Regions from separate parts of the Metasolibacillus sp. FSL K6-0083 genome, predicted to be linked through region 3. Evidence: riboswitches for the same ligand, from Rfam matches in the RefSeq annotation. Region 3 holds a riboswitch; each other region holds the start of a gene.
What was found. A riboswitch is a leader RNA that binds a small molecule or an ion and turns the genes downstream of it on or off. The one in region 3 is predicted to bind S-adenosylmethionine.
Positions count from the first base shown of each region.

Region 1: it holds a riboswitch for S-adenosylmethionine, as region 3 does, so the genes downstream of both, metK (methionine adenosyltransferase) here and MHB51_RS10040 (O-acetylhomoserine aminocarboxypropyltransferase/cysteine synthase family protein) in region 3, are expected to answer to the same signal.
Region 2: it holds a riboswitch for S-adenosylmethionine, as region 3 does, so the genes downstream of both, MHB51_RS14670 (bifunctional homocysteine S-methyltransferase/methylenetetrahydrofolate reductase) here and MHB51_RS10040 (O-acetylhomoserine aminocarboxypropyltransferase/cysteine synthase family protein) in region 3, are expected to answer to the same signal.

Region 1 covers NZ_CP152046.1:29,956-34,146, reverse strand. Annotated here, with positions in the region: gene MHB51_RS00165 (alpha/beta hydrolase) at 1-38, opposite strand, end outside; gene MHB51_RS00160 (gamma carbonic anhydrase family protein) at 274-792, shown strand; gene metK (methionine adenosyltransferase) at 1,053-2,258, opposite strand; SAM riboswitch class I at 2,726-2,843, opposite strand; gene pckA (phosphoenolpyruvate carboxykinase (ATP)) at 3,059-4,191, shown strand, end outside.
Region 2 covers NZ_CP152046.1:3,115,772-3,119,962, reverse strand. Annotated here, with positions in the region: gene metH (methionine synthase) at 1-217, opposite strand, end outside; gene MHB51_RS14670 (bifunctional homocysteine S-methyltransferase/methylenetetrahydrofolate reductase) at 210-2,054, opposite strand; SAM riboswitch class I at 2,195-2,295, opposite strand; gene hemG (protoporphyrinogen oxidase) at 2,395-3,792, opposite strand; gene MHB51_RS14660 (hypothetical protein) at 3,858-3,998, opposite strand; gene MHB51_RS14655 (globin-coupled sensor protein) at 4,083-4,191, opposite strand, start outside.
Region 3 covers NZ_CP152046.1:2,160,711-2,164,901, reverse strand. Annotated here, with positions in the region: gene MHB51_RS10055 (hypothetical protein) at 1-87, shown strand, start outside; partial or broken gene MHB51_RS10050 (IS5/IS1182 family transposase) at 53-266, shown strand; gene MHB51_RS10045 (SMI1/KNR4 family protein) at 576-1,103, opposite strand; SAM riboswitch class I at 1,657-1,771, shown strand; gene MHB51_RS10040 (O-acetylhomoserine aminocarboxypropyltransferase/cysteine synthase family protein) at 1,880-3,166, shown strand; gene MHB51_RS10035 (hypothetical protein) at 3,514-3,900, shown strand.

The sequences.
Region 1 (4,191 bases), 1.7 Mb from region 3:
ACTGCCTTTGGCTGCCCATCAGCCTCCCATTTCCACATTGCAATCCCTCCTACATTCTAAAACTTAAATTTATTGTTATCCTACTGTCGCTCATTATATACATTTATCCTATATTAACACTGAAGATTCATTATATCTTTTATTACGATTGCTACAATAGATTCTTCTATTATAATCGGTTTTTTAAGCATTGTTTAAATTTTATTTTCTATTTTTCTCTACTTTTGATACGATGGTTGCATAGTGTGTATAAAGAAAGGAAGCGTTTTTATTATGATTTACCCATATAAAGGGATACTACCCAAAATTGATTCCTCTGCATTTATTGCAGATTTCGCTACGATAACAGGCGACGTTACAATTGGAGAGGAATCGACAATATGGTTTAATACAGTTATTCGTGGTGATGTAGCAGCAACAATTATTGGCAAACGAGTTAGTATACAAGATTTGAGCTGCATACACCAAAGTCCAAATAACCCTGTAATTATTGAAGATGAAGTAACGGTTGGTCATCAGGTGACATTGCATGGCTGTACCATTCGCAAACGAGCACTAATCGGCATGGGCTCAATCATTCTTGATGGAGCTGAAATTGGAGAAGGTGCGTTTATTGGTGCGGGCAGTCTCGTTCCCCCAGGTAAAAAAATACCACCAAATATGCTCGCAATGGGGCGTCCCGCAAAGGTCGTACGCGAAGTAAATGCAGAGGATCGTGAAGACATGGATCGCATTATTCGTGAATATGTAGAAAAAGGCCAATATTATAAATCATTGCAAACAAATATGTAAAGGGACTTTACATATTTGTTTGCAACGAGGATAGTAACAATTTATTGTTACTACCGCAGGAGCACACCCTCCCTTGCGACGAGGATGTTGACTATTCATTGTCAACACCACAGGAGCACTCACTTCATTTGCTTCTGCATCTGGCACCTTGCTATCGCTATAAATAAGATTTGTTACTACACTTCCGCTCTGAATCTATATAAAAAAAAGAGCTGTCTGAAAGCAGCGCGTCTGCCTGCTTTCGGACAACCCCTTCACTATTATTTCACTAATAATGCTGCTTTTTCCTTTAATACGTCTGCTTTATCTGTTTGCTCCCAAGGTACATTCAAATCTGTACGACCGAAATGTCCATAAGCTGCAGTTTGTTTAAAGATTGGTCGGCGTAAATCTAACATTTTAATAATACCTGCTGGGCGTAAATCAAAGAGCTCACGGACCCATTCTACAATTTGAGAAGATGGCACTGTTCCTGTACCAAATGTATCTACAGCAATTGATACAGGCTGTGCCACACCGATTGCATAAGCAAGCTGTACTTCTGCACGGTCTGCTAAACCAGCAGCAACGATATTTTTTGCCACATAACGCGCTGCGTAAGCCGCAGAGCGGTCTACTTTTGTCGCATCCTTACCTGAGAATGCCCCACCACCATGTCGCGCATAGCCTCCGTAAGTATCCACAATGATTTTGCGACCTGTTAAACCGGCATCGCCCTTTGGTCCACCGATAACAAAGCGACCTGTCGGATTAATAAAATATTTTGTTGCTTCATCTAATAGCTCAGCTGGTACAACTGGTGCAATTACAACACGCTTTAAATCTGCTTGAATTTGCCCCAATGTTACTTCTTCATCATGCTGTGTTGAAATAACAATTGTATCTACACGTACTGGTACATTATTTTCATCGTACTCAACCGTTACTTGTGTTTTTCCATCTGGACGTAAATATTTTAATTCATCTGATTTTCGCACTTCTGTTAAACGGCGCGCTAGCTTATGCGCCAAGCTAATTGGTAGCGGCATTAGCTCTGGTGTTTCGTTACATGCATACCCAAACATTAATCCTTGGTCACCTGCACCAATTGCTTCAATCGCCTCGTCTGACATTGAGCCTTCACGTGCCTCAAGAGCTTGGTCTACGCCTTGTGCAATATCAGGTGATTGTTCGCCAATTGCTACAAGCACTGCTAAGTTTTCAGCATCGAAGCCATATTTACCACGCGTATAGCCAATCTCTGCTACAGTGTCACGTACAATTCCTTTAATATCTACATAAGTAGAAGTCGTAATTTCTCCTGCCACTAGTACTAGTCCTGTCGTTACCGTTGTTTCACATGCTACACGAGCATTTGGATCTTCAGCTAAAATGGCGTCCAAAATTGCATCTGAGATTTGGTCGCAAATTTTATCTGGATGTCCTTCGGTAACACTTTCAGATGTAAATAGTCTACGATTTGTCATTTTGTTTCCTCCTATAGTTCCTGCGAATATGATACGGTACTCCTTACCCATGTCAAGCTTTTAAGGCGATGCTTTAATATAATAGAAGAGTATTTCATCCATTCTTTATCAAACTTCGCCGCTTCGGCTTTTACAGACAGTTAATGATTCACTACACTTTTGTGCATCAATCGTTTTCATAATGGCTGCCCATGAATATGGAATCAACTCAAACCATTACCGCCTCTTAACATAAGGTTTTTGAAAGGTATAGTCATAAAGAAAAGTTTTATCATCGTCTTAAGTTTAAGGCTGTCTTGCTGTTTAAGCATTTATCTATATAATAGTAAGCGTTGCGAATCGTTTCAAGCGCAGTGCTAGACAGCTAGTTTATCAACTAGGTTTTTCAATGACGAACTTTTTTAGGCAATAAAAAAACCTTTCACTCATAAGCATGAGAGAAAGGATTGTATTTTCGTTCCCTTTCACTCTTATCGTTCAAGGAGAAAGCTCCTTGCATCAGGTTGGCACCAACGCATGATGTGAAAAGTCATGCAGGTTGCCGGGCTTCATAGGGCCTGACCCTCCACCAGCTCGGGATAAGAGTATCCGTTCAATTTCATATAATACATAATTTTTTTTGCGCTGTCAAATACTATACACATCCATTCATTTTTTCCGATTTACCGACTAAAAATTTCATAAATTTCTCTCGAATTAGTATAGACTATTTCATTTAATGTGTTATACTTTTTGTAGTTAAAAGAAATGAATTCCCACCAAACTTGGGAATATTATAAATAAAAGGATGGTTTTAAGCGATGAATTCAGTAGAAATTGCAAACGAACTGAAAGATTTATTAAACGGTACAAATATTCATGTTCAACTTTCTGTTCCACAGTTAGTAGAAAAAGCAACATCTCGTGGAGAAGCAATTCTAACTGTTGACGGTGCATTACGTGCTGAAACAGGCAAATATACTGGTCGTTCTCCTAAAGATAAATATACAGTAGAAGAAGAAAGCACGAAAGATAAAATTGACTGGGGAAAAGTAAACCGTCCGATTTCTTCTGAAGTGTTTGAAAAACTATATGTAAAGGTAGTTAATTATTTAAAAGAACGCGACGAGCTTTTCGTATTTAATGGTTTTGCTGGTGCAGATAAAGATTCACAAATCGGTATTAAAGTTATTAATGAATATGCATGGCATAATTTATTCTGCCATCAATTATTTATCCGCCCAACTGCCGAAGAGCTTGCTACACATACAACAGACTTTACAATTGTTTCTGCACCAAACTTTAAAGCAGATCCAACTGTTGATGGAACAAATTCAGAAACATTCATTATTGTTTCATTAGAAAAGAAAGTGATTTTAATCGGTGGTACAGAATACGCTGGTGAAATGAAAAAATCTATTTTCAGCATTATGAATTATTTATTACCAGAGCAAGATATTTTATCAATGCACTGCTCAGCAAACGTTGGTGAAGCGGGCGATGTCGCTTTATTCTTCGGCTTATCTGGTACAGGCAAAACGACTTTATCAGCAGATAGCGACCGTAAATTAATCGGTGATGACGAACACGGCTGGTCAGACAATGGCGTTTTCAATATTGAAGGTGGTTGCTATGCAAAAACAATTAACCTTTCAAAAGAAAAAGAACCTGAAATTTATAATGCGATTCGCTTCGGCTCTGTATTAGAAAACGTTATTGTAGATGAAAATACACGTATTTGCAACTATGACGACGGTTCGTTAACAGAAAATACGCGCGTAGCTTACCCGATTGAGTATATTGAAAATATCGCAAAGCCCTCTGTAGCGGGACACCCACAAACAATCGTGTTCTTAACTGCAGATGCATTTGGTGTATTACCTCCAATCTCAAAATTAACAAAGGAGCAAGCGATGTATCATTTCCTAAGCGGCTTCACATCGAAGTTAGCAGG
Region 2 (4,191 bases), 960 kb from region 3:
TCGTACTAATGATATCTGCCCCTGCTTCTAAATAAGCACGGTGTATTTTGTGCAAAACATCCGGACGTGTTAGAACAAGATTTTCGTTACAGCCATCTAACTCCTCGCCCCCAAAATCATCATATGTTAAATTTTCATTTTGCAGCATTGTGCCCATTGCGCCATCAATTATTAAAATGCGCTTTGCTAATTGTTCCTCAATCGGATGATTAAACATTTGTTTTAACTCCTTTTTGTGCATCTACTTGTTTCACATAATCCATTAATTGCAGTGTCATATCATAGCGTAAAAACGGTGTAATTAAGTAAATACCGTTGAAGTATTCACAGGCTGTATCAAGTAATTCCTGCGCAATCGCCACACCTTCAGCGGTTGCTCTCGCCTTTTCATCACCGCAAGCTTCCATACGCGCTAGCGCTTCATCAGATAATTTAATCCCCGGTACCTCATGATGTAAAAACTCCGCACTCTTAAAGCTCGTTAATGGCATAATACCAATATAAATTGGCGCTTCTAAATGCTTTGTCGCCTCGTATATTTCAATAATTTTTTCCTTCGTGTAAACAGGCTGTGAAATAAAGTAATCCGCCCCATGCTCGATTTTTTTCTCTAAACGGCTTACCGCACGGTCCAACACCCGCACATTCGGATTAAAAGCTGCCGCGACAGAAAAATTAGCCTGTTTACGCAATGGCTTCCCTGAGAAAGAAATTCCTTCGTTTAACTGTTTAATCAACGAAATGAGCTCCATTGATGATACGTCATAAACGCTTGTTGCCCCGGGGAAATCCCCAACTTTTGTCGGGTCACCTGTCACCGCTAAAATATCGTGCAAGCCAAGTGCATCTAAGCCCATCAAATGCGATTGTAGCCCGATTAAATTGCGGTCACGACATGTCAAATGGGGCAAAGCACGAACCCCGTGCTGCAATTTTAAAATAGAGGCCATCGCAATATTGCTAATACGCGGTGAAGCAAGGGAATTATCGGCCATCATCACTACATCTGCCCCAGCTTCATAGAGCTCCTTTGCCCCCTTAATAAAACCATCAATTTCTAAATGACGTGGCGTATCCAATTCAACAATAACCGAACGTTCGCGCTTTACTTTTATATGTAAAGGCTCCTCGACAGGCGGCTCTGGCACACGCACAAACTCTATACTAACAGGTTTTATTTCTTTTTCGGTCAAAGGTGTGACACCTGCTAAACGCTTCTTCACTGCCTCCACATGCTTTGGCGTCGTACCACAGCAACCACCAATTAATCGAACGCCTTGACCAACTAACTCTACAGCCGCACGTGCAAAATAATCTGCCTCCGACTCATACACAACGCGCCCATCCTCTACATCTAGTAGAGAAGCATTTGGATAAGCAGAAAGAAAGGCGCGCTCTGGCAATTGCACTGTTTCCATCGCTTGAATGGAGTGATACGGTCCTAAGCGACAGTTCATACCGACAACATCTGCTCCAAGTGCATCAAGCTGTGTCAACGCATCATTCAAACGCATTCCGTTTTGTAGGATACCCGGCTCATGCATCGATAATTGGGCAATAAGCACTTTATCAGTTAATTGGCGTAGCATATTAACAGTCGCTGCTAATTCCTCAAAGTCATAGTACGTTTCAAGCAGCAATCCATCTACCCCACCTGCTAACAAACTTTGCGCTTGCTCTTGAACCGCCACTAAAATCTCCTCTAATGTCGCGTCACTTTTTCGAATACCGCGCACACCACCAATCGTACCAAGCACAAATTGCTCACCTGCACCAACAGCCGCCTTCGCTAGCTTCACGGCTGCCTCATTAAATTCCTGCACTCGGTCCTCATAGCCATAACGCGCTAATTTAATAGCGTTTGCCCCGTACGTATTCGTTTGAATAACATCTGCTCCAGCAGCAATATATTCACTATGAATCTTTTCTACAATTTCAGGTCTTGTAATATTCATTTCCTCATGACAATAATCCAATCCATATGAATAAAGCAGCGTACCAATTGCACCGTCCGCCGTTAATACTCTAGTTTGTAATGCTTCACGTAGCCCCATTTTATATCCTCACTTTCCTAATTGCACCTTGATTCTAGATTTTCATCTACTCAAGGCTATAGTTTTGTATATTTGCAAAAATCAAAAAAGCCTTCTCTAAATGTATATTTAAAGAAGGCTCTACTTGTTCACGTCGTTCCTTCTCATCTGTCGGTATAACACCTGCTGGATTTAGCACCTGACATCATTGTTGGTTGCTGAAGCTTCATTGGGCCAGTCCCTCTGCTTCTCTCGATAAGAAATTTTGAATATTTATTAAATTCTTATTGTTCATTATAGAGTAGTGTATCGCATTTGAGAAGTGTTTTTTACGAAACATACGAAATATCCTACTATATCGCTATCTATTCTTGCTTATTCTAGCAATTACCTTCGCTGCTGTATCGCGTCCGTTTTGAATACATGCGCCGATACCTACACCATAATAAGAGCAGCCTGCTAGCAGCATGTTTGGGTAATGTTCTGCCATTTCCTTCTCTACCGCTTTTAGGGCATCTCGATGTGCCAGGTCATAGCGTGGCATTTTATCAATCCACTTTGTAATATTTACTACGCTCGGCTTGTCATCAATATTTAAGCTCAGCTTAATATCCTGTAGAGCAATTTCCGTTAGTTGCTCATCTGACATAGCTGCAAGCTCCTCATAGCGGGGATTGCTATCTTTATAAAATAAACGTACTAGTAAATTGCCGTTCTCTGATGTATGTGCCCATTTACGACTCGTCCAAGTAGATGCATTACATTGCAAGTCGCTATTATGCGAAACAATAAAGCCCGTTCCATCCGCAGGTAAAACAGAGTCTGACACATTAAATCCAGCATAGAGTGTAAGAGCAGAGCCATTTGTAAATTGTTTTAAATGATGTGTCAACTGCTCATTTGTTAACAATTGCTTCACTGTTTCATTCGGTACTGCTAAAACAGCTATATCCGCAGCAATCATTTGTCCAGTATCTAGCATAATTTTATAATGCCCGTCATCCCTCGCAACCGATGTCACTGCTACCCCTTTCATAAACTCCACCTGTGGTAAGCTTTCTTCTATGCGATAAATAAAAGCTGACATCCCCCGTTGGAACGAAATAAACTTTTTATCTGCTGCTTTTTCAAATTGTTCGCGATGCGCTTTAAAGCCAGCCATAATACTACCGTAATTATTTTTATAATCTACTAAATAAGGCAAGGTCGAGGCAATTGACAATTCATATAAATTACCTGAATAAACCCCTGCTAAGACGGGCGCAATTTGCTTTTTAACGATGCCTTCACCTAAAAAATATTCCAAAAACTCACCAATAGAGCTATCCTTTGTAAAACGGTCATTTGCAATCTCCGCATCTTGTAAAACGCGCTGTTTTTCATCATCTGTCAATAATGTACTAGCCATTAAAGACTCCTCGCTCATCGGAATACCAAATGTAGAGCCCGCTGGAATAGCATGTAACTCATTATTTGTATGAATATATGAGATTCCTGTCGCATTATAAACAAGCTCATCCTCAAACTGCACTTCACGTACTAAATCAAGCACTCCCGGATGGCGTGCCACAATTGAATCCGCACCTGTTTCCATAATGAACTCATCGATTTGCTGAGAGCGAATTTTTCCACCTAATTCCTGATTTCCTTCTATAAGAACAAGCCTCGCATCGATATTTTGCTCCTGCACCTGTCGTGCCAAGTAATGCATTGTAGAAAGCCCTGTAATACCGCCACCAATAACTACAATCGTTTTCATTGTTGTCTCTCCTTGCTAAACGTCAATTTCTCTTATTTTTAGTATAGCTGTTTTTACGTTAAATTTCAGATTCGTTCTGTGACAAAAATGATAAGTTTAGCCGGAAATCCATAATTCCCCTGACTATCCAGTATTTGCGCCCGCAAACTATAAAATTCACCAGATTCATTGCTGATTTTGCCTGCAAATATGCTTGATTTGCCCATAAATTTTCCCAATGTAGCTAAGCAAAAAAGCCGATTCGTCACACAAATTGTGGAACCAATCGACCTTTTAACAATAATTAACTTTTACACAAGCTCTTTCGCAACTGTTGCTAGCGAATCGACGGAGTGTGAGACCTCATTAAATGCAGCTCCTAAATCATCGATGACTTGTCCAATAGTATGGACTTCTCGT
Region 3 (4,191 bases):
ACAGTAAAGGACTTAGTAAAATGTTTTAGGATATTCGAAAATATACCTATCCGCACGTGGTTCAGACCTATGGAAAAGGCTTTATAAAGAACGTACTGCAGTGGAACGCCTATTTAAAACAATACTTTCAATTAAACAACGTCCGTCATCGAACCGGTAGAAGGACAAAGTTGCATTTCAATCTCGTGATGTTTATTTATAATGCCTGCAAGTTAGTAGTAGATTGTATCAACGTGCAATTAAACAAGTTGCAAGCAGCTGCATAATTTTTAAAAACGTAAGTTTTCACACTGGATCAGTCTAAGCTCCTGAAAAAATCGATTTATGAAATTGATTCACTTTAGATTGATATTAAATGAGGGGGCGTCCAAAAAGCCGTGCATAGCCGGCATTTTGGACGCTGATGATGGTGTTTTGGCAAAATGTTTGCTTCTATAAAATAGAGAGGGTTTTCTTTGAAAATGCTAGACACACAGGGTTTAGCGGTGTTTTTCAAAAATGAAAGAGAAGAAGCAAAAATCCCCCTTTTAATGCGAGTTCTATAGAAAATGATCTTTTTAGACAGCTCCTCATACTTACCATAACCAATATCTAGCTCCTTGTGCAACAATGAATCTATCAAGCCAAGTTTCAAAATTCATAGGTAATCTTTGAATATCGCCTACTTGTACATAGATTAAATAATCCTCTTCTCCATTCACCACTTTTTGCGAGTCAATGAACATGTAGTCGCCATATCCTCGATAAGCACCAATCATAACCCAACTTTTATCATATGCACCTTGATAATATATATTTGTTTTATATTCATCTATATAATTTTGCATTTCATGAATGGTATAGATTTCAAAGTAATCCATACCAAGACCTTCATTATTAAATAATTTCGCTCCATTACTGTGTTGTAGAAACGAACACAGGGCTTCTGGTAAAATATGATGTGGGTTTTTTAAAGAAAATTCTTGTAGTTCTTGGTTTGATATGGGACTATTCCAATCGAATGTTACATTATTTAAGATTTCTCCATTTTCCAATTGTACAGTTAGACGGTTCTCTTGCTCTAACCTTTTCATTAATGATGTTAAAGTTAATTCAATAGACATGTTAAATTCACCTAATTTCTAATAAGCTGTCCACCAAGGGGATACAACACTTCTATGGAATGAATATGGTAGTGGAATTAAATTACTATAATCTTTATTTCCCCCCCATTTACACGGTCTAATATGATGGATTTCATAGTTGTTAGTCCAATTTAAAGCCCCATAATTATTATCATACCATGTTCTGTATCAAAACTTACCTTATAAGTTAGTTACAGGGTTATAATGATTTTAAAGATTATATATCAATATAGGAAATGCGCTGTGTATTACTTTTATTGGGGATTTTTTCATTTCTTTCGCCATTGTAAATTCGGTAGTTCAATTAAGAAAAGGAAAATGCAAGATTTTTCTTAACAAGTTACATTTTGAGAGGGCTGGTTACAATTTTAGCTATGTCGGCGGAGAAACAGTTTCATTAAGAAGTTCTTGTACTCATGAAAATTTAAAATACATAGATAAAATAAGAAGCGTAAAAATTAAAAAATAATAGTTGACTTCTTGGTTTACAATGCTTTATACTCAATCACAACGATGGAACATGAATCAAATACTCTTATCAAGAGTGGCGGAGGGACTAGGCCCTGTGATGCCCGGCAACCGGTAAGCGACGAGCTTACAAAGGTGCTAATTCCTACAGATTCGGATTGGGATCTGAAAGATAAGGGGAGGAAAACTTGCTCATTTGCGAACCCTCTTCTTAGGAAGAGGGTTTTTTGTTTTTCTACCCTCCTCAAAAATCCACTAGCCATCGAAAACATTTTAGGAGGAATCTCATGTCAACACTTAGACCAGAAACATTATTATTACACGGTGGGCAAAAACCCGATCCAGTAACAGGGGCAATTGCCGTACCGATTTATCGCACGACTGCTTATGCATTTAACGATACTGCTCATGCGCAGCGCTTATTTGCATTAGAAGAAGCGGGAAATATTTATTCACGTATTATGAACCCAACTGTCGGGGCATTTGAAGAGCGAGTTGCTTTATTGGAGAAAGGAACAGCGGCAGTAGCGCTTTCTTCAGGAATGGCAGCTATCTCATTTTCTATTTTGAACATTGCAGGTGCAGGGGACCATATCGTATCGGCGGGCTCCTTGTACGGCGGTACTTATAATTTATTTGCTACAACTTTGCCACGTTACGGTATTACGACAACATTTGTAGACGAGAGTGACCCAGAAAATTTCCGAGCGGCAATTAACGAAAATACAAAAGCAATTTTTGCAGAAACAATCGGTAATCCAAGCTTAAATGTGCTAGATATTGAAGCGGTTGCTAAAATCGCACATGAGCATGGTATCCCACTAATCCTTGATAATACATTCCCATCACCATATGGCTCTAATCCAATCGAATTCGGGGCGGATGTTGTCATTCATTCGGCAACAAAATGGATTGGTGGGCATGGCACAACAATCGGTGGTATTGTTGTCGATGCAGGGAAATTTGACTGGACACAGGGGAAATTCCCAGGCTTCACAGAGCCTGATACAACATATCACGGCATCCGCTATGGAGTTGATACGGCAACTGCGGCATTCGCTACAAAATTGCGCGTGCAATTGCTGCGAGATTTCGGGCCAACATTAAGTGCAGACTCAGCATTCAACTTTTTACAAGGGTTAGAAACGCTTCATTTGCGTGTAGTAAGACATAATGAAAATGCTGAAAAAGTAGCCGCTCATTTGCGCAACCACCCATTCGTGGAATATGTAAACTATAACGGCTTTGAAGATACTGTATCGCATTCATTGGCGAAAAAGTATTTGAAAAATGGTTTTGGCTCTATCATCACTTTCGGTATTAAAGGTGGTAGAGAGGCTGGGCGAACTGTTATTGATAGTGTTAAACTCTTCTCGCATGTAGCAAATGTGGGCGATGCACGCTCGCTTATTATTCACCCAGCATCTACAACACATCAACAATTGTCAGCAGAAGAACTTAAAATCGCTGGTGTATCAGAAGAGCTCATTCGCTTATCAATCGGCTTAGAAGCAGTGGAAGATATAGTAGCAGATTTGGACCAAGCGTTAGCATTAGCAGCAAAAAACGCTTAACCTATAGACAAACGCTTGAATACTCATTTGTATAAAGTATCTATATGGTTTTGTTAGATTGTTGCTAAAAATAGGCTGTAGACTGCATCATTTCGCAGTCGCAGCCCCCCTAGCAAAATTAAAAACTCAATACCTAGTATTTTTATAAGAATTATTGACTTCTTGATTTTTCTCAATTATAATAAAACCAATCTACTTGCAGGGAATTAAAATTCTATCAATCTCCAACGGATGTTACAGGATGTGGCGATTTTAAGTAAACTTCCACCGAAAATATTGGAGAAATCTGGGTGGTAGTAAACCGAAGCGTAATTGATAAAATAGGATAAATCAAAGGAGTGTTGAATATGGGACGTACATATAGTGCGCAAAACATAGCATCTTATATTGTGTATGAATTAAATGAGACATACACCTTCATCAATTCACAAGCAATTCAATTATTATTAGCAAATGTTGAAATGATGTGGATGAAAGTGTTTGGGCATAGTGCGTTTTCAGAATCAACATATGATTTATTAAATGGGTACATTGTAAAGGAAGTATATGATGCGTATATCGAGTATGGAAATGACCACATTAAATTGCCAGCGAAAGAATGGTTTTTACGCTATGGGGAGTTTCAGCTTGTTCACCGCACATATGCAGTGCCTGCATTTACAGCATTAGAGGAAAAGATTATGCAATCCATTTTGGAAAACTATCGCCGTCGACAATTAACAGAAGTTAGTTGAAATCTTCCTTATTATAATAGAAGAAATTCCCCCATTTCTTTTATTGATATATAACCTACGGGGCTGTCTTGAAAGTCATTTCTTTCTTGGCAGCCCCATTTCTATATTATTTGAATGTTTGGTGACCTCTCTGAAAAAACAAATGTCTGTTTAGGGTAGAATTTTCTTGTAATATCATAAGTATTGAGCTAGAATCACTATATATAACGAGAACGATATAACAAATAAGTCGTGGTTTTTTGCAGAAAATATATAAAATACACAATTTGATTTTGTAAAAAGCCTAAGATT